One region of the Cronobacter turicensis genome, then DNA from elsewhere that is predicted to be linked to it. Evidence: predicted binding sites of a transcription regulator. Region 1 holds the regulator's gene; each other region holds the start of a gene.
What was found. Region 1 encodes PhoB, which activates phosphate uptake and scavenging genes when phosphate is short. Its sites were predicted from a motif close to CTGTCATAAAACTGNCNNAT; they were not measured.

Region 1 (4,724 bases):
GGAAGCTGCCCGCGCCGCCGAAGGTGTGCTGAACATAGGCGTGAAGGATTGCCGCGCCGTTAACGGATTGATCGACCAGCGTCGCGCTGTCAGAGCCCAGACGGAACAGCGCCAGGTAGAGCAGCGTCAGGCCGACGCCCGCCATCAGGCCCGCGAAAATGGTGTAGCGCGTCAGCAGACGAGAATCAGTGACGCCGCGCGAACGGGCCGCGTTGACGATAACAATCCCGAACACCATCGCGCCCAGCGTATCCATCGTCAGATAGCCGTTGACGAAGCCGTTGGAGAACGCCGCTTTCTCATAGGCCTCCGTCGCCACGCTGATATCGCCCGCCGGCCAGACAATCGCCGCCACAGACAGCACCACCAGCGCGATGATTTTCAGCGGCGCCAGGAAGTTACCCACGGTATCCAGCAGTTTGCCCGGATAGAGCGACACCAGGATCACCAGCGCGAAGTAGACCAGGCTGTAGATAAGCAGCGGCAGCGCGCCGTCGCCGGTGAGCGGCGCAATGCCCACTTCAAACGACACGGTCGCGGTGCGCGGCGTCGCGAACAGCGGCCCGACGGCCAGATAGCAAACCGTCGCCAGCAGAATGCCCGCCACGCGGCCAATCGGATGGCTCAGGCTGTCAACGCCGCCGCCGACTTTCGCCAGCGCCACCACGGTCAGCACAGGCAGACCCACGGCGGTAATAAGAAAGCCGATCGCCGCCGTCCAGACATGCGGACCGGCCTGCAAACCAACCATAGGAGGGAAAATGATATTGCCCGCGCCGACGAACAACGCAAAGGTCATAAACCCCAGTGCGATAATGTCGCGCGATTTTAAGTGATGGGTCATAAGATTTACTGCCTGTGGATGTGGTGTTGAAATTGAATAATTTTTTACCGCCAGTCACCTGACGAAAACGCCGCTATTTCCAGGGCTGACAGCGGGATATGCTTCCCGATTACGCTGGCGAAGAATTGTTTTTCGATTTACCACGCAAAAACAGTCGGTCTGGCAATAGCAGGGGCGCAATTTAAACGCTTATAACGTTTAAAGGCAAGACGGGATCGTAAAACCAGACCTTTATGCCAGATCTAAGTTTCAGGGCAGTGATAAAATCTAAAATCGTAAAAAACCTCCGGCGATTCGCGCGAGCAAAAAAGCGCCAAACGCTGAAAAAAGCGTTCAGAGGCGGCAAAAAAATGAATAAGGCCAGCTTATCGCTGGCCCTGGAAAGGAAGCTTTACGAATTAAACCTCAGAAACGGCTTTAGCAGGCGTGGCGACAATCAGTCGCTCCGGCAGGAGGAACGAAAACGTGGTGCCTTTGCCAGGCGCGCTTTCTATCTCAAGACGCGCGTCGTGGTGCGTCAGCGCGTGTTTCACAATCGCCAGCCCCAGCCCGCTGCCGCCGGTCTGGCGCGAACGCGCCTTGTCCACCCGGTAGAAACGCTCGGTCAGACGCGGAATATGCTCCGCGGCAATCCCCGGCCCGGTGTCGGCCACGCTAAAGCGCGCGCCATTCGCCACATGCTCCCAGCGCACCGTAATGTGCGTCCCGGCGGGCGTATGATTGACTGCGTTATACACCAGATTTGAAATCGCGCTGCGCAACTGCTCGTCATTGCCGAGCACTTTAAGCTGCGGGTCCACCTCAAAAGTAAACGTCTGCCTCTGCTGGCTGAGCGTCTGCGCTTCGCGCTCCACCACCCGCAGCATCATCGGCACGTCGATCGTCTCGTTGAGCTGCATCGCGGGCGCCGCCTCGATTTTCGAAAGCGTCAATAGCTGTTTCACCAGCCCTTCCATGCGGTACGTCTGCTCGCGCATCGTGTGCAGCGCTTTTTCACGCAGCGGCCCTTCGAGCGTCTGCTCGTGCATCATCTCCAGATAGCCCTGCAACACGGTCAGCGGGGTGCGCAACTCGTGGCTGACGTTGGCGAAAAAGTTGCGCCTGGCGCCTTCGAGCTGATGCATCTGCGTGACGTCGCGCGCCACCATCAGCAGCTGATCTTCGCTGTACGGCATGACGCGAAACTCAAGATGACGCCCGTTATTGAGCACCAGATGCAATGGCCGGTTGAACTCCTGGCCGCGCAGATAGCTGGTGAATTCCGGATAGCGCAGCAGGTTTAAGATGTTCTGGCCGTTATCGTCGGGCCAGCGCAGGCCGAGAAGCTGTTGCGCAAGGCCGTTGCACCAGAAGATAACGCCTTCTTCCGTGGTCAGCACCACGGCGTCCGGCAGGGATTCCGCGCCGCTGCGAAAGCGTTTGATAAGATTACCCAGTTCGCGACGGCGTTTTTTATTGCGCAACTGCATCTGGTGCAGGCCGTAGAGCAAGGGTTCCCAGCTGCCGCTGCCGGGCGGCGGCGTCATGCTGCGATCCACCCACAGCCACCAGGAGAGCCGCAGCAGATTCCAGAAATGCCAGACCAGCAATCCGGTTACCGCCGCCAGTAAAAACCATGCCAGATAGCCGAATATCGCCCCGAGCACCAGCGCCGGAATACAGCACAGCAACAGCTCCAGCACCAGTCTTTTCCATGACAGCCGTTCCAGCACGCGTCACACTCCTGTTTTGGGTTTAAAAACGGGTTGAGAACCGATAACCCGTACCGCGCACCGTTTGTACCATTCTGTCATGACCGCTGTGTTCCAGCGCCTTGCGCAGGCGGCGGATATGCACATCCACGGTACGATCTTCCACATACACATTGGTGCCCCAGACGTGGTTCAGCAGCTGTTCACGGCTGTAAACGCGCTCCGGGTGCGTCATAAAGAAATGTAACAGCTTGAATTCGGTCGGCCCCATATCGAGGGGATTTTCGCCGGTCATCACGCGGTGCGATGACGGATCGAGGCTTAAGCCCTGCATTTCGATGACTTCATCCACCGCCATCGGCGAGATACGGCGCATGACTGCTTTAATACGCGCCACCAGCTCTTTCGGGGAGAACGGTTTGGTAATGTAATCGTCGGCGCCCGTTTCCAGCCCACGCACGCGATCTTCTTCTTCACCGCGCGCGGTCAGCATCACCACCGGGATCTCGCGGGTCAGCGCTTCGCGTTTGATATGCTTAATAAACTGGATCCCCGATCCGCCGGGCAGCATCCAGTCCAGCAGAATCAGATCGGGCCAGGGCTCATTGAGTTGATTCACCGCACTGTCATAATCTTCCGCTTCCACCGGCTGGAAGCCATTTTGCTCCAGTACGAAACACACCATCTCGCGGATAGGTGCTTCATCTTCAACGACCAGAATACGTCTCGCCATGATTCGCCCTGTTAAATAAAGTAAACAGTATGTAATGCGGCGCCATTATGCGTCAGATTTATGACAGATTTATGAAAAAGATGACCGTAAGATGACCTGTCAGCGCGTGCGGTAAAACCCGGCGGCGCGACGAAACAGGACACCCGCCGTACTGGATGTTTATAATCCCCTTCTCGCTTTTTCGCCACAGGGCATCCCATGCGTATTCTGCATACCTCAGACTGGCATCTTGGTCAAAATTTTTACGCCAAAAGCCGCGCCGCCGAACATGAAGCCTTTCTCGACTGGCTGCTGGAGGCGGCAATGGCGCATCAGGTAGATGCGATTATTGTCGCAGGCGACATCTTTGATACCGGCGCGCCGCCCAGCTATGCGCGCGAGCTCTATAACCGCTTTGTCGTCAAACTTCAGGCGGCAAACTGCCCGCTTATCGTGCTTGGCGGCAACCATGATTCGGTGGCGACGCTCAATGAATCCCGCGAGCTGCTGGCCTGCCTGAACACGCAGGTCATCGCCAGCGCGCAGCTCACGCCGGAAAGCCAGGCCACGTTATTATACCGCCGCGACGGCGAGCCGGGCGCGGTGCTCTGCCCGGTGCCGTTTTTACGCCCGCGCGACGTGCTGCGAAGCCTCAGCGGGCAGTCGGGCCGGGAAAAACAGCAGCAGTTGCTGGAGGCCATCAGCCAGCACTATCAGCAAAGCTATGAGGCCGCCTGCCAGCTTCGCGGCGAGCGTAATCTGCCGATTATCGCGACCGGCCATCTTACCACCGTGGGCGTCACCAAAAGCGACGCGGTGCGCGACATCTATATAGGCACGCTCGACGCCTTTCCGGCGGACCGCTTTCCGCCCGCCGATTATATCGCGCTGGGGCATATTCACCGCGCCCAGAAAGTCGCGGGCTGCGAGCATATCCGCTACAGCGGCTCGCCGATTGCGCTGAGCTTTGATGAAACCGGTAAAGAGAAAAGCGTTTATCTGGTGGAGTTCGCCGACGGCAAACTGCGCGACGTCACGGCCCTGCCGGTGCCGGTCAGCCAGCCGCTGGCGGTACTGAAAGGCAGCCTGGAGTCTATCACCGCGCAGCTCGAACAGTGGCGCGATGCGCCGGACGAGCCCAGAGTGTGGCTCGATATCGAAATCGACACCGGCGAATTTCTGCATGATATGCACCGCCAGATAAGCCAGCTGACCGAAAGCCTGCCGGTGGAAGTCGTTCTGCTGCGCCGCAGCCGTGAAATGCGCGAGCGCGCGCTTGGCTCGCTCAGCACCGAAACGCTCAGCGAGCTGGGGGTGGAGGAGGTGTTTGAACGCCGCCTGGAGCTGGAAGCCCTGGAGGAGCCGGAGAAAGCGCAGTTGCGCACGCTCTTCGCCCGCACGCTGGAAAGCCTGCACGAGGAGGACGAAGCATGAAAATCTTAACCCTGCGGCTGAAAAACCTGAACTCGCTGAAAGG
Region 2 (4,724 bases), 1.1 Mb from region 1:
GAGATCCCGGCGCTGTCCCACTATGTTCCCGCACAGGAAGGGCCGCAGGATACGCTGCGCGCGAAATACCCGTTACAGCTCATTACCTGGAAGGGAAAAAACCGCGCCAACTCCACGCAATACGCGAACCCGTGGCTACAGGAAGTGCAGCGCCAGCAGCTCTGGATAAACCCCCAGGACGCGCAGGCGCGCGGCATTCAACAGGGGGATAGTGTGCGTATTTATAACGATCGCGGCGTGGTGCAAATTCCCGCGGAAGTGACGCCGCGCGTTATGCCCGGCGTAGTGGCGATGCAGGCGGGCGCCTGGTGGCAACCGGACGCTGACGGCGTCGACAACGGCGGCTGCCCGAACGTGCTGACCAGCGCGCGCATCACCCCGCTTGCCAAAGGCAATGCCCATCAAACCCTGCTGGTTGAGGTAACCAAACATGCATCAGTTTAAGGATTATCCCCCGGTCAGCCGGGAGCAACTGGGCTTTTTTATCGATTCATCTCGCTGTTCGGGCTGCAAAGCCTGCCAGGTGGCGTGTAAAGACAAAAACAATCTCGACGTGGGGCGTCGTTTTCGCCGCGTCTATGAAGTTCACGGCGGCGGCTTCACGCCGACGGGCGCGGGCGGGCTTCTCCATAACGTTTTTGCTTACACCTTGTCGATTTCGTGCAATCACTGCGCCGACCCCATCTGCACGCGCAACTGCCCGACCACGGCGATGCACAAACGCGAGGGCGACGGAATTGTGCGGGTGAATACCGATAAGTGCGTCGGCTGCGGCTACTGCGCCTGGTCGTGTCCTTACGGCGCGCCGCAGCGCAATACGCAAACCGGGCAGATGTCGAAATGCGATTTCTGCATCGATCGGCTGGCGCAGGGCGAACCGCCGGTGTGCGTTGCGACCTGTCCCCTCGGCGCCATTCAGTTCGGGCCGATTAGCGCGCTGCGCGAACGCTTCGGCGCGCTCTGTGACGTAAAAGGGCTGCCGCCGTCATCCATTACAAAGCCGAATCTGGTTATCAAGCCGCATCAGGGCGCACAGCAGGAGGAACAACATGATGCATGAATTTCCGTTAGTGATTTTCACGCTGTGCATGCAGGGCGCGGTGGGCTTTACGCTAATGCTCTGCCTCACGGCCGGGCAGATGCCGCGCGCCGGACAACGCATGTTTGCCACACTGCCTGCGCTCCTTGGCGTGGGCGTTGCGGCGGCGCTCGGTTTGCTCGCCTCAACGCTGCATCTGGGGTATCCGCTCAATGCGTTTAACGCGCTGCGCCATCTCTCCAGCTCCTGGCTCAGCCGGGAAATCGCGCTGGCGGGCGTGTTTATGGCGCTGCTCGCCATCAGCATTTTGCTGCTGATGATGAAGCGCGCCGTGTCGTGGTCGCTCCTGTGGTTAACGGTAATGGCGGGGCTGGCGGATATTGTCGCGATGGCGTCTATTTATTGCCACGCGTCGGTCATGACCTGGCAGCACGTCAACACCTGGGCCATGTTCCTGGGCTCGGTGGCGTTAATCGGCGCGGCGATATTACAGCTGCGTCTTGCGTTGCGTCCGGCCTTTAACGTCCAGGCAGAACTCGCGGTAAGCCGTCGTCTCTCGCTGCTGGCGCTTTCGGCTGTGCTGATCCGGCTGCTCATTCAGCCTGCCTATCATCACTATTTAGCGCATGCCGTGGTGCCAGTGACGTTTCCGCTGCATCCGCTGGCCGCCTTTGACGCCTGCGCCGGGCTGCGACTTGCGGGGTGGTGCAGTTCGGTTGGCGGCGCGTTGTTGTTGATGATAGGGCTAACACGTCCTCACGGGGGCCGAACGCCGCAAATTGCCGGGTGCGGGCTGATCCTGCTCGGCGAACTGTTGCTGCGCCTGGCATTTTTTTGCATCGATGTCTGATGAATCTTTTTGACATGATTGCGCCCGCACAACCCTGTGTGGGCGCGCGCTGCGCCAGAAAACGGCTGCCCCGCAGCCGCTGCGATTATTGCGTCACCCGCTGCCCGACCGGCGCGCTCGCCCTTCACCACCATGACGTTATCCTTGCGTCGGATCGCTGTACCGGCTGCGGGATCTGCCTGTTTGTCTGCCCGGCGGACGCGCTGGAATATCTCTCGCCGCTGATGCGTCGTCACCGCGACGGCGTGCTGCTCGGGCCGTTCACGCTGCCGGTCGCCGCAGAAGAGCTGATGCTCTGGCATACGCATTACGCTATTCGCGCGGTCGCGGTGGATCTCACACAGAACCCGCACTGGCTGCGCCCGCTGGCTGAACTTAACCTGTGGCTGCAAAGGCGCGGCGAGCCGGGCTGGCAGTGCGTGACGGTTTCACCTGAGGCCGGTGAGGCAAGACGTCGGCTTTTGCGCCCGGAAGGCGCTCGCGTACCGCATGATGCCGCCGGGCGCCGCGCGGCGGAGGCGTTTTCTACGGCGTACCGCATCACGCTGGACGCCACGCGTTGTCTGCTGTGCGGCGCCTGTGGTCGGGTGTGCGCCCGCGGCGCGATCCGCTTTAGCGAACCGTCCGTTACGCTTGATTCGTCGCGCTGTGATGGCTGCGGCGACTGCGCGGCGGTGTGCCCGGTGGAGGCGGCAGAGGTCGTGGCGGGTGAAGCCGTGCCGCCTGTGCGCATGGCGCTGTATCCGGCGCGATGCGAACGCTGCGGCGAGCCGTGGCGCGCGTGGCAGCCGGGTGAGAAACACTGCCCGGTTTGTCGCCGTCACGCTTTCAGTATGCGTGGCGGTTAACGCTGTGAGCTGCTGAATCCACAGGGGAAAGTGGCGCTGTCATTAATCTGTCACGCACGCGCCTTATAACAGTGCCACCCCGACTCTGGATCTGAGAATAATGAAAATCAAACCCCTTACGCTTGCGCTCGCCGCGCTGTTCCCGCTCTGCGCCCTGGCCGCCGCGCCGCAGGTCGAACGCTATGTTGTGACGTTCCCGCAGGAAGATCATGTGGTCTATTCCGGTAATTATTCCAGCGCGTTTCCGGATGGCCTGCCGGTGGGCGTGGGCTCCGGGCTGCTGTTTTTACGCAAAGAGGGCGATGACCTGATTTTCGCGACCGTGACCGACCGCGGCCCGAACGCGGACTCGCCGAAAATGGGCAAGCAGGAGTCGAAAATTTTCGCGAGCCCCGAGTATACGCCGCTGATGATGACCATCCGCGTCAGCAAAGATAAAGCGCAGGCGAGCGACCCGATGCCGCTGCATGACGATCAGGGCAACATCAGCGGGCTGCCGCTGCCCGCCGGGCTTATCGGCGCGACGAATGAACTGGCGCTCAACGACGCGCTGCAAACGCTCAGCGGCGATAAACGCGGGCTGGATACCGAAGGGATCACGCCTGACGGCAAAGGCGGCTACTGGCTGTGCGACGAGTACGGCCCGTTTATCATCAATGTGGACGCCAGCGGCGCGATCCTCGCCAAACATGGCCCGCAGGCGGGTAAAGGCGAAGAGGGCGTGGCGGGCGGTTTGCCGAATATCATTAAATGGCGTCAGCCTAACCGCGGCTTCGAAGGGGTGACCCGTATGCCGGACGGACGCATTATCGCGGCGGTGCAAAGCACGCTGGATATCGACGGCAAAACCAAAAACACGGCGCGCTTTACCCGTCTGGTGAGTTTTGATCCGGCGACCGGCAAAACGGCGATGTACGGCTACCCGATTGACATTGACGTCTATAAAAAAGCCAAAGACGCCAAAATCGGCGATATCGTGGCGCTGGACGACCACCGCATTCTGCTCATCGAACAGGGCGGCGATAAAAACAAAACCATGCGCAACCGCATTTATGTGGTCGATCTCAGCAACGCCACCGATCTGAGCACGCTGGATGACACCCAGCCGCCGGAATTTGACGATGCGCAAAAACTTAACGCGCGCGGCGTGAAGCTCGCCACAAAACAGCTGGCGGTGGATTTGCGCGAGGCGGGCTGGCAGCAGGAGAAAGCCGAAGGGCTGGCGCTTGTCGACCCGCAAACTATCGCGGTCATTAACGACAACGATTTTGGTTTGCAGTCAGCGCTGCTGGAGCCGCAGGGCGATAAAAAAGCGATGGACGACTATAACGTCGACGGTAAAGGGCATCTGACCCTGGACGGTCAGCCGGTCGCAAGCAAAATCGGCATTAAGCCGCTGGAAAAACCCGCCTCGCAGAATGAACTGTGGGTGATCAAGCTCGATAAACCGCTGTAAGCGCAATAAAAAAGGGCAGGCCGAAGCCTGCCCTGTCGTCACGGTATCAAGCTTAGTTCAGCTTAAATACCGCCACGGCCTGATTGAGCAGCTGTGACTGCTCTTTCAGCGAGTGGGCGGCGGCAGAAGCTTCTTCCACCAGCGCGGCGTTCTGCTGGGTAACCGAATCCATCTGCGCGACGGCCTGGTTAATCTGCTCAATCCCACGGCTCTGCTCGCCGGTTGAGAGCGCGATTTCTGACATCAGTTCAGAGACCTGCTTAATCGAGCCGATAATACGCTTCATGCTTTCGCCTGCGCGCGCCACGCGGTCGCTGCCCAGCACCACCTGTTCGCCGGACTGTTCGATAAGCTCTTTGATCTCTTTCGCCGCGACAGACGAACGCTGCGCCAGGTTACGCACTTCGCTTGCCACCACCGCAAAACCACGACCCTGTTCACCTGCACGTGCGGCTTCCACCGCGGCGTTAAGCGCCAGGATATTAGTCTGGAAGGCGATATCTTCGATAATGCCGATAATGTTGTCGATTT
Region 3 (4,724 bases), 1.0 Mb from region 1:
CCTGCCCAGGCCAGCTGTTGCCATTCGGCGAACGGGCTCATGGCGAATTTGAAAATCGTCACCGGCAGGTTGGCGATAGGCTGCATCATGTCCGTGCTCCAGAACTGATTAGAGAGCGCGGTAAAGAGCAGCGGCGCGGTTTCGCCCGCGATACGCGCGACCGCCAGCAGCACGCCGGTCAGGATGCCCGACACGGAGGCTTTAAGCGTAATGGCGGAGATCATCTTCCACTTTGGCGTGCCGAGCGCGTAGGCCGCTTCACGCAGGCTGTCCGGCACCAGCTTGAGCATGTTCTCGGTGGTGCGGATAACAATCGGCACCTGCAGCAGCGCCAGCGCAATCACGCCCGCCCAGCCAGAGAAGTGCTCCATCTGCGCCACGACGATGGTGTAGACGAACAGCCCGACCACGATAGACGGCGCCGAAAGCAGAATGTCGTTAATAAAGCGAATAACTTCCGCGAGAAACGACTTGCGGCCATATTCCGCCAGATAGATACCCGCCATGATGCCAAGCGGCGTACCGATAACCGTCGCCCACAGGATAAGCAGCCCGCTGCCCGCCAGCGCGTTCGCCAGCCCGCCGCCCGCGGTATTCGGCGGCGGCGTCATTTCGGTAAACAGCGCCAGCGACATTCCGTCAAACCCGCGCGATACCGTGGAGATTAAGATCCAGATAAGCCAGAACAGGCCGAACGCCATCGTCGCCATAGAGAGCGTGAGGGCGATGCGGTTTTTCATACGCCGCTTCGCCTGCATTTTACGACGCGATTCGGCAAGCTGAGTGGTGTTTTGCAGTTCCATCGTCGCCATTAGCGCGCCCCCTCGTTTTTCGCCAGACGCATAATCATCAGCCTGGAGATAGCCAGCACGATAAAGGTGATCACAAAGAGGATCAGGCCCAGCTCCATCAGCGCCGCCACATGTAGCCCGGATTCCGCTTCGGCGAATTCGTTGGCGAGCGCCGAGGTGATGCTGTTGCCCGGCATATAGAGCGACGGGCTGTCGAGCTGGTAGGTGTTGCCGATGATAAACGTCACCGCCATGGTTTCGCCGAGCGCACGGCCAAGGCCGAGCATGATGCCGCCGATCACCCCATTTTTGGTGAACGGCAGGACGATGCGCCAGATAACTTCCCAGGTGGTGCAGCCGATGCCGTAGGCGGACTCTTTCATCATCACCGGGGTTTGTTCGAACACATCACGCATCACGGCGGCAATGTAAGGGATTATCATGATGGCGAGAATGACGCCCGCCGCCAGAATGCCGATGCCGAACGCCGGGCCCGAGAAGAGCGAGCCGATAAACGGGATCGTGGAGAGCACGTTGCCCACCGGCTCCTGAAAATAGGTTGCAAACAACGGGGCGAAAATAAACAGGCCCCACATGCCATAGACGATGCTTGGGATAGCCGCCAGCAGCTCAATGGCGATGCCAAGCGGACGTTTGAGCCAGCCCGGAGCCAGCTCCGTCAGGAACAGCGCGATGCCAAAGCTTACGGGAACCGCGATCAACAGCGCGATAAACGAGGTGACCAGCGTGCCGTAAATCGGCACCAGCCCGCCGTAGATATCGTTAGGGGCATCCCACTCTTTGGTCCAGAGGAAGGAAAAACCAAATTTCTGGATGCTTGGCCAGGAGGAGATGATAAGGGAGACGATAATGCCGCCCAGCAGCAATAGCACAATCAGCGCAGCCAGACGAACCAGCGCGCTGAAAATCATATCGCCCTTTTTACCGGGGGGGTTAAATACCGGCTTGGTAGCAGCCATATTTCACTCTTCAGTTAAACTCTGTTTTGAATGACGCCCGGCAGCGTGTTGCGTACCGGGCCTACAAAAAAACAGCATGTTACCGGATTTTTGTAGGGCGGATAAGCGAAGCGCCATCCGCCATCATCGGTAAATCTCGATCAGTACAGCGCTTTACCGCTGCTGTCTTTCACGTTGGTCTTCCAGGCAGCGCGAACCTGCTCAACCACGCTGTCCGGCAGAGAGGCGTAATCCAGGTCATTAGCCTGTTTCGCGCCTGACTTGTAGGCCCAGTCGAAGAACTTCAGCACTTCGGCGCCCTGCTCAGGTTTCTTCTGCTCTTTGTGGACCAGAATGAACGTAGTAGAGGTGATTGGCCACGCGTCGTCGCCTTTCTGATTGGTCAGGTCCTGCGCGAAGGATTTGCTCCAGTCAGCGCCTTTGGCGGCGTTGGCGAAGCTCTCTTCGGTCGGCGCGACCGGTTTGCCGTCAGCGGAAACCAGTTTGGTGTAGGTCAGGTTGTTCTGCTTGGCATACGCGTATTCCACGTAACCGATAGAGCCCGGCAGACGCTGTACGAACGCGGCGATACCGTCGTTACCTTTACCGCCGAGACCGGTCGGCCAGTTAACGGTAGAGCCAGAGCCGATTTTAGATTTCCACTCGTCGTTTACTTTCGCCAGGTAGCTGGTGAAGACGAAGGACGTACCGGAACCGTCAGCGCGGCGCACCACGGCGATGTTCTGAGAAGGCAGTTTTTTGCCCGGGTTCAGTTTGGCGATAGCCTCGTCATCCCACTTCTTGATTTTGCCAAGGTAGATGTCGCCGAGGGTTTTGCCATCCAGCACCAGCTCGCCAGACTTGAAGCCCGGCAGGTTAACCGCCAGCACCACGCCGCCGATCACGGTCGGGAACTGGAAAAGACCTTCTTGCTGTAATTTTTCGTCAGAAAGCGGCGCGTCAGAAGCACCAAAATCAACAGTGTTAGCAATAATTTGTTTCACGCCACCGGAGGAGCCGATACCCTGGTAGTTTACCTTGTTACCCGTTTCTTTCTGGTAGGTATCCGCCCATTTGGCATACACCGGCGCCGGGAATGTTGCGCCCGCGCCAGTCAGACTTGCTGCCGCGAATGCGGAAAAAGCGCTCAGAGATAAGGTCGCGGCGACAACAGTTGCGACGGTGGTACGCATAACTTTCATAATGTCTCCTGCTGGTGTTCGTAATTTATTGTTTCGTGGCTACGGTGAGCAAAGTAGGACAGTTTGGTGACAGATAAATGTACGAATTATGACAGTTTTATGACAGCGCCAGACCTGCGAGTTTTCCACAAATAAAAATACTTAAATTCAACTAGTTAAATTAATTTATGACATCTGGATGAAGGAAAAATTTTCTTTTTATGACAGGGTAAAGGTAGGCCAAAATAAGGATTTGTCACAAACGCTATCATCGTAACTGTTCCGTCGTTCACGATTTTTTTCTTCGTTTTACGGCGCGTTTTTCCGAGGGCCGCTGAAGTTCTTTGGTATGGACGCGATGCATTTTTATCGCCAGGCACCAGCGGACCAGCCTGAACATTTCCTGGCTGTTCATCATTCTCCAGGCCAGCCATATCAGCAGCGCGCCGCCGCCCCAGCATAACCAGAACCCCACGAAGAAGGCCAGCGCGCCAGCCCGACGCACAGCGCAACTACGCTTAACGCCAGATGGAAAAACCAGCTGTACAGGAGCAATACCAGCCCGCTGCGACGCCCTTTTTCAACCATAAACGCAATGACCATCAGCAGTATCAGCCAGAGCACGCCGCCGAAAACCCAGAGCGGCGCAAAGGGCGGGCGCAGCGCAGCGACATTCAGCGCCGCGCTAAAGAGCATCAGATAATTGCTGCCCACCAGCACATGATAAAACGAGGAGGTGCCGATAAAGCGGGCCTTTGGCAGCTCACGTTGCTGCGCCATTTTGAGCTTTAGCTGATGCAGCCTGCGGTGGGCGATGTCGTCATCCACCTCTGCGCTGTAAGTGATGAGCTGATAAAAACGCGAACCAGTCAGAAAGGGCTTTAGCGACATAAAAATCCATTTCCGTGACGTTAAAAAAAGAGGCTGCCGGGCGGCAACCTCTTCAGAGCATAACACGGGCAGAAACGCGTTATTCCACCGTGACGGATTTCGCCAGGTTACGCGGCTGGTCAACATCGGTGCCTTTGATCAGCGCGACGTGATAGGCCAGCAATTGCAGCGGAACCGTGTAGAAGATCGGCGCGATAACGTCTTCAACATGCGGCATCGGGATGATGTTCATGTTGTCGCTGCTGCTGAAGCCGGCGTCCTGATCGGCGAAGACATACAGCACGCCGCCACGGGCGCGAACTTCTTCGATGTTGGACTTCAGTTTTTCCAGCAGTTCGTTGTTCGGCGCCACCACGATAACCGGCATATCGGCGTCAATCAGCGCCAGCGGGCCATGCTTGAGCTCGCCCGCCGCATAGGCTTCGGCGTGGATGTAGGAGATCTCTTTAAGCTTCAGCGCGCCTTCCAGCGCGATCGGGTACTGATCGCCGCGGCCCAGGAACAGCGCGTGGTGCTTGTCGGAGAAATCTTCCGCCAGCGCTTCGATGCGTTTGTCCTGAGAGAGCATCTGCTCGATGCGGCTCGGCAACGCCTGCAGGCCATGCACGATATCGTGCTCAATGGCGGCGTCAGCGCCTTTCAGGCGACCCAGTTTCGCCACCAGCATCAGCAACACGGTCAGCTGCGTGGTGAACGCTTTGGTGGACGCCACGCCGATTTCCGTACCGGCTTTGGTCATCAGCGCCAGCGAGGACTCACGCACCAGCGAAGAGCCCGGTACGTTACAGATGGCCAGCGAACCAAGATAACCCAGCTCTTTGGACAGACGCAGCGCCGCGAGGGTATCTGCGGTTTCGCCGGACTGCGACAGCGTGATCATCAGGCTGTTGCGACGCACGGCG
Region 4 (4,724 bases), 410 kb from region 1:
CGATTTCGCTATATAAATTGATACATAACGGCATTATTTGCGTAACGTGCACCAGAATACGTAAAAACCACGGTTTCACTTTGATGTGTGTCATTTTCAGCGCCAGCGGATCGTTTTTCTCGCGCTTTTCAGCTAACGTAGGCGAGTTTTGAATAATAAGGATTAGGTATGCGCAATCGCACGTTTGCGGATCTCGACCGGGTGGTGGCGCTCGGCGGCGGTCACGGTTTAGGACGCGTTATGTCCTCGCTCTCTTCTCTGGGCTCGCGCCTCACAGGCATTGTCACGACGACGGATAACGGCGGCTCGACGGGCCGCATCCGCCGCTCGGAAGGCGGGATCGCCTGGGGCGATATGCGCAACTGTCTCAACCAGTTAATTACCGAACCGAGCGTCGCGTCGGCGATGTTTGAGTACCGTTTTGGAGGTAATGGGGAACTTTCGGGGCATAACCTCGGAAATCTCATGTTAAAGGCGCTGGATCATCTGAGCGTGCGGCCTCTTGAGGCGATCAATCTTATCCGCAACCTGCTTAAAGTGGACGCGTTCCTGATCCCGATGTCTGAGCAACCGGTCGATCTGATGGCAATCGATCGCGAAGACCACGAAGTGTACGGCGAAGTGAATATCGATTTGCTGAGCCACCCGCCCAAGGAGCTGATGCTCTACCCAAATGTGCAGGCGACGCGCGAGGCCGTTGGGGCGATTGCCGAAGCCGATTTGATTATTATTGGCCCTGGCAGTTTTTACACCAGCCTGATACCGCTGCTGCTGCTTGACGATCTCGCCAAAGCGCTGCGCCGCACGCCCGCGCCAATGGTGTATATCGGCAATTTAGGCCGCGAGTTAAGCCCGGCCGCCGCTTCGCTCAGGCTCGAAGAGAAGCTGGCGCTGATGGAGACGTATGTCGGGAAACGCGTGGTGGATGCCGTGGTGGTCGGCCCGAAGGTGGACGTGAGCGGCGCGCAGGACAGGATTGTGATTCAGGAGCCGCTGGAAGCCAGCGATATCCCTTACCGCCACGACCGCCACCTGCTGCGCGTGGCGCTGGAAAAAGCGATTCAGGCGCTGGGATAATCTGTTCGGGTCGTGGTTATGGCGGGTGCGCTTCGCTTACCCGCCCTACGGAACGACGAAGCCGGCATTGATTCCAGGTAGGGTGGGTAAGCGAAGCGCACCCACCACACCACACCACACCACACCACACCACACCACAGACAATCACACACCCACCGCATCGCAAACCATCCATTCGCAGCAAGAAGCGCTTACGACGCGGCGATAAACAGCTCGCGCAACTGATGAAGCTTATCGCGGATCTGCGCGGCCTCTTCAAACTCCAGATTCTGCGCATGCTGCACCATCTGCGCTTCAAGCTGATGAATTTTCTGCTGCAACGCTTTCGGCGTCAGCGCCAGTTCAGCGGCTTCGGCATCCGCCACCGTGCGCCCTTTGCCGCGGCCTTTCGCCTTGGTTTTCGCGATATTCTCGCCAAGCGCCAGGATATCGACCACTTTCTTGTTGAGACCCTGCGGCACAATGCCGTGTTCTTCGTTGTACGCCTGCTGCTTCTCACGACGGCGTTCGGTTTCGTTAATCGCTCTCGCCATCGACGGCGTAATTTTATCGCCGTAGAGAATCGCTTTGCCGTTCACGTTACGCGCCGCGCGGCCAATGGTCTGGATAAGCGAACGCTCGGAGCGCAGGAAGCCCTCTTTGTCGGCGTCGAGGATCGCCACCAGCGACACCTCCGGCATATCCAGCCCTTCTCGCAACAGGTTGATGCCCACCAGCACGTCAAACTCGCCAAGACGCAGGTCGCGGATAATCTCCATACGCTCCACGGTGTCGATATCGGAGTGCAGATAGCGCACTTTCTCGCCGTGTTCTTCGAGATATTCGGTTAAATCTTCCGCCATGCGCTTGGTCAGCGTCGTCACCAGCACGCGCTCGTTGATGGCGACGCGTTTGCGGATTTCCGACAGCAGGTCGTCCACCTGCGTCCCTACCGGGCGCACTTCGATAATCGGATCGAGCAGACCGGTCGGGCGCACCACCTGGTCGATAATCTCGCTGCCCGATTTTTCCAGCTCATAGTTGCCGGGCGTTGCCGACACATAAACCGTCTGCGGGGCCAGCGCCTCGAACTCTTCAAACTTCAGCGGGCGGTTATCAAGCGCCGACGGCAGACGGAAGCCGTACTCCACCAGCGTCTCTTTACGCGCGCGGTCGCCACGGAACATTCCGCCAATCTGCGGAATGGTGACGTGCGATTCATCGATAACCAGCAGGCCGTCCGCCGGCAGATAGTCAAACAGCGTCGGCGGCGCTTCGCCCGGGCCGCGACCGGAGAGATAGCGCGAGTAGTTTTCAATGCCGGAGCAGTACCCCAGCTCGTTCATCATTTCCAGATCGAACTGGGTACGCTGGGTCAGACGCTGCTCTTCGAGCAGTTTGTTATTCTCAAGCAGCACCTTACGGCGCTCGGCCAGCTCCACTTTGATATCTTCCATCGCCTGCACAATGCGCTCGCGCGGAGTCACGTAGTGCGTTTTCGGGTAGACGGTAAAACGCTGAATGATGGAATCCACGGTGCCGGTCAGCGGGTCGAACAGCGACAGCCGCTCCACCTCTTCGTCGAACAGCTCGACGCGCAGCGCCAGCTCGTCCGATTCCGCCGGGAAAATATCAATCACCTCGCCGCGCACGCGGAAGGTGCCGCGCTGGAACGCCTGGTCGTTGCGGGTATATTGCAGCTCCGTCAGGCGGCGCAAAATAGCGCGCTGGTCGATGATCATCCCTTTGGTGAGATGCAGCATCATCTTCAGGTAGAGATCCGGGTCGCCAAGGCCGTAGATGGCGGAAACGGATGCCACGACCACCACGTCGCGCCGCTCCAGCAGCGCTTTAGTGGCCGACAGACGCATCTGTTCGATATGCTCGTTCACCGACGCGTCCTTTTCGATAAAGGTGTCGGAGCTCGGCACATAGGCTTCCGGCTGGTAGTAGTCATAGTACGAGACGAAATATTCCACGGCGTTGTCCGGGAAAAACTCTTTCATCTCGCCGTAGAGCTGCGCCGCCAGCGTTTTGTTAGGCGCCAGCACCATGGTCGGGCGCTGCAAATCGGCGATGACGTTCGCCATGGTGAACGTTTTCCCCGAGCCCGTCACACCCAGCAGCGTCTGGTGCGCCAGCCCGTCCTCCAGCCCTTCCTTGATGCGGCGGATAGCCTCTGGCTGGTCGCCGGAAGGTTTGAAAGCGGAATTGAGTTTGAACGGTTTGCTCATGAAGAAACACCTGATGAAGATTTGCGCGGGACAGAGCGTTAATTTTACTCGCCACAGCGATTTTTGCCAGCGATAAATACTGGATATAAAATCAGTAGCAGGTTAGCGGATTTTGCTCACACCGCATTTTTACCACCTGGTATGAAGTAAATTTGCCCCTGCGCCGGATAAAACACTATATGAGGCCGGTTATCCCCAAAACTTTTTATCCTTTAACATTTGTCAAGCGAGGCTGTGATAGTTTTGTTGCAGCAGATGACACTTTTTCTTCAACGCTTGCTTTTCATTAACCTTTTAATTTTAAATGATTTTCCTGAAAAGACGGCTTTCGCGCCAGATCGGGTGCAAGCCGCATCGGCTCTCGCTTACGGCGCGTTTTCTAACTCTAATACACAAGGTTATCCACAGGAATAGTGGATAACTGCCTCCAGCCCTGAAAGCGCGCCGCGTCGCCGATGAGCCCTGGCCGCCCGCGTCTGGCTCAGAAAAAAATTTTCCCGGCGGGTTTCGACAAATTTCGCTTGCTTTCCACGCCGCGCCTTGCGTGATCCTTTTCACCTTTTTTTGCTTTGCTTTTGCGCAACGCTGCACCAACACCACGCCGCTCTCAGCACTCAAAAAGTGCACGCCGCCCGGCTTTTTCCAGGATAACGCACTACCCGTTCGCCGCGCGTTCAGGTTTAGTCTCAATTTCCGGCGCGACAGGAGGGCTTTTCACTGGCTGGCAAGAGAATTGCAATAACCGGTTACCGGAACTACACCCTCTTCCCGTCGTTGGCGGGAAGCGACAGCAGGATGCGCGGGCAGGCCGGGGAAGTCACTGCGCAGGCAGCCGTAAGAACGCCTGCGCCAATGCTGTTTTCCGATTACCTGTCTGAAGGAGAAGCGCCATGTTAAGTCTGCACGCGGTTAACCACTTTTACGGCACGCAGCACACCCTGTGGGACGTCAGTCTCGATCTCCTGCCCGGCGAGTGCACCTGCGTTATCGGCGCGCCTGGTATGGGGAAAACCACGCTGCTGAACTGTGTGGCGGGGTATCTGCCGGTAAAGAGCGGCAGCATGCTCTGGCGCGAGGCCGGACAAGCGCCGCAGGAGCTGATGCGCGTCGGCGCGGATGCCCGCGCGGCGCTCGGCATCCGCTACGTGCCGCAGGCGCGTCGCTATTTTTCACAGTTAACGGTGGAGGAGAATCTGCATATCGCGCTGCGGGCGCAGCCTGAGCGCGCGACCAGCCCGGAGCCGGTGTTTGATCTGTTCCCGACGCTCTGGACGCGCCGTCACGCGCAGGCCTCAGGCCTGTCGCCGGAGCTGGCGCTCCAGCTGATACTGGCGCAGGCGCTGGTGACGCGCCCGCGGTTGCTGATTCTGGATGAGCCGACGCGCGGCCTCGGCCAGACGTTTATTCCAAAGCTTGCGGATCTGCTCACGCGGC

Region 2: a site for PhoB is predicted at 2,774-2,793, ahead of AB8W27_RS10505 (esterase-like activity of phytase family protein). Genes of this name have one in related genera too.
Region 3: a site for PhoB is predicted at 3,039-3,058, ahead of pstS (phosphate ABC transporter substrate-binding protein PstS). Genes of this name have one in related genera too.
Region 4: a site for PhoB is predicted at 3,523-3,542, ahead of uvrB (excinuclease ABC subunit UvrB). Genes of this name have one in related genera too.

What each region holds. Positions count from the first base shown of each region.
Region 1 covers NZ_CP165997.1:3,317,670-3,322,393, forward strand. Annotated here, with positions in the region: gene brnQ (branched-chain amino acid transporter carrier protein BrnQ) at 1-844, opposite strand, end outside; gene phoR (phosphate regulon sensor histidine kinase PhoR) at 1,243-2,556, opposite strand; gene phoB (phosphate response regulator transcription factor PhoB) at 2,579-3,268, opposite strand; gene sbcD (exonuclease subunit SbcD) at 3,467-4,681, shown strand; gene sbcC (exonuclease subunit SbcC) at 4,678-4,724, shown strand, end outside.
Region 2 covers NZ_CP165997.1:2,192,808-2,197,531, reverse strand. Annotated here, with positions in the region: gene AB8W27_RS10525 (DMSO/selenate family reductase complex A subunit) at 1-444, shown strand, start outside; gene AB8W27_RS10520 (DMSO/selenate family reductase complex B subunit) at 431-1,060, shown strand; gene AB8W27_RS10515 (DmsC/YnfH family molybdoenzyme membrane anchor subunit) at 1,053-1,889, shown strand; gene AB8W27_RS10510 (4Fe-4S binding protein) at 1,889-2,737, shown strand; gene AB8W27_RS10505 (esterase-like activity of phytase family protein) at 2,838-4,193, shown strand; gene AB8W27_RS10500 (methyl-accepting chemotaxis protein) at 4,246-4,724, opposite strand, start outside.
Region 3 covers NZ_CP165997.1:4,351,077-4,355,800, forward strand. Annotated here, with positions in the region: gene pstA (phosphate ABC transporter permease PstA) at 1-812, opposite strand, end outside; gene pstC (phosphate ABC transporter permease PstC) at 812-1,771, opposite strand; gene pstS (phosphate ABC transporter substrate-binding protein PstS) at 1,912-2,952, opposite strand; partial or broken gene AB8W27_RS20720 (hypothetical protein) at 3,221-3,822, opposite strand; partial or broken gene glmS (glutamine--fructose-6-phosphate transaminase (isomerizing)) at 3,902-4,724, opposite strand, start outside.
Region 4 covers NZ_CP165997.1:2,909,208-2,913,931, forward strand. Annotated here, with positions in the region: gene yvcK (uridine diphosphate-N-acetylglucosamine-binding protein YvcK) at 169-1,077, shown strand; gene uvrB (excinuclease ABC subunit UvrB) at 1,269-3,290, opposite strand; gene AB8W27_RS13870 (ABC transporter ATP-binding protein) at 4,181-4,724, shown strand, end outside.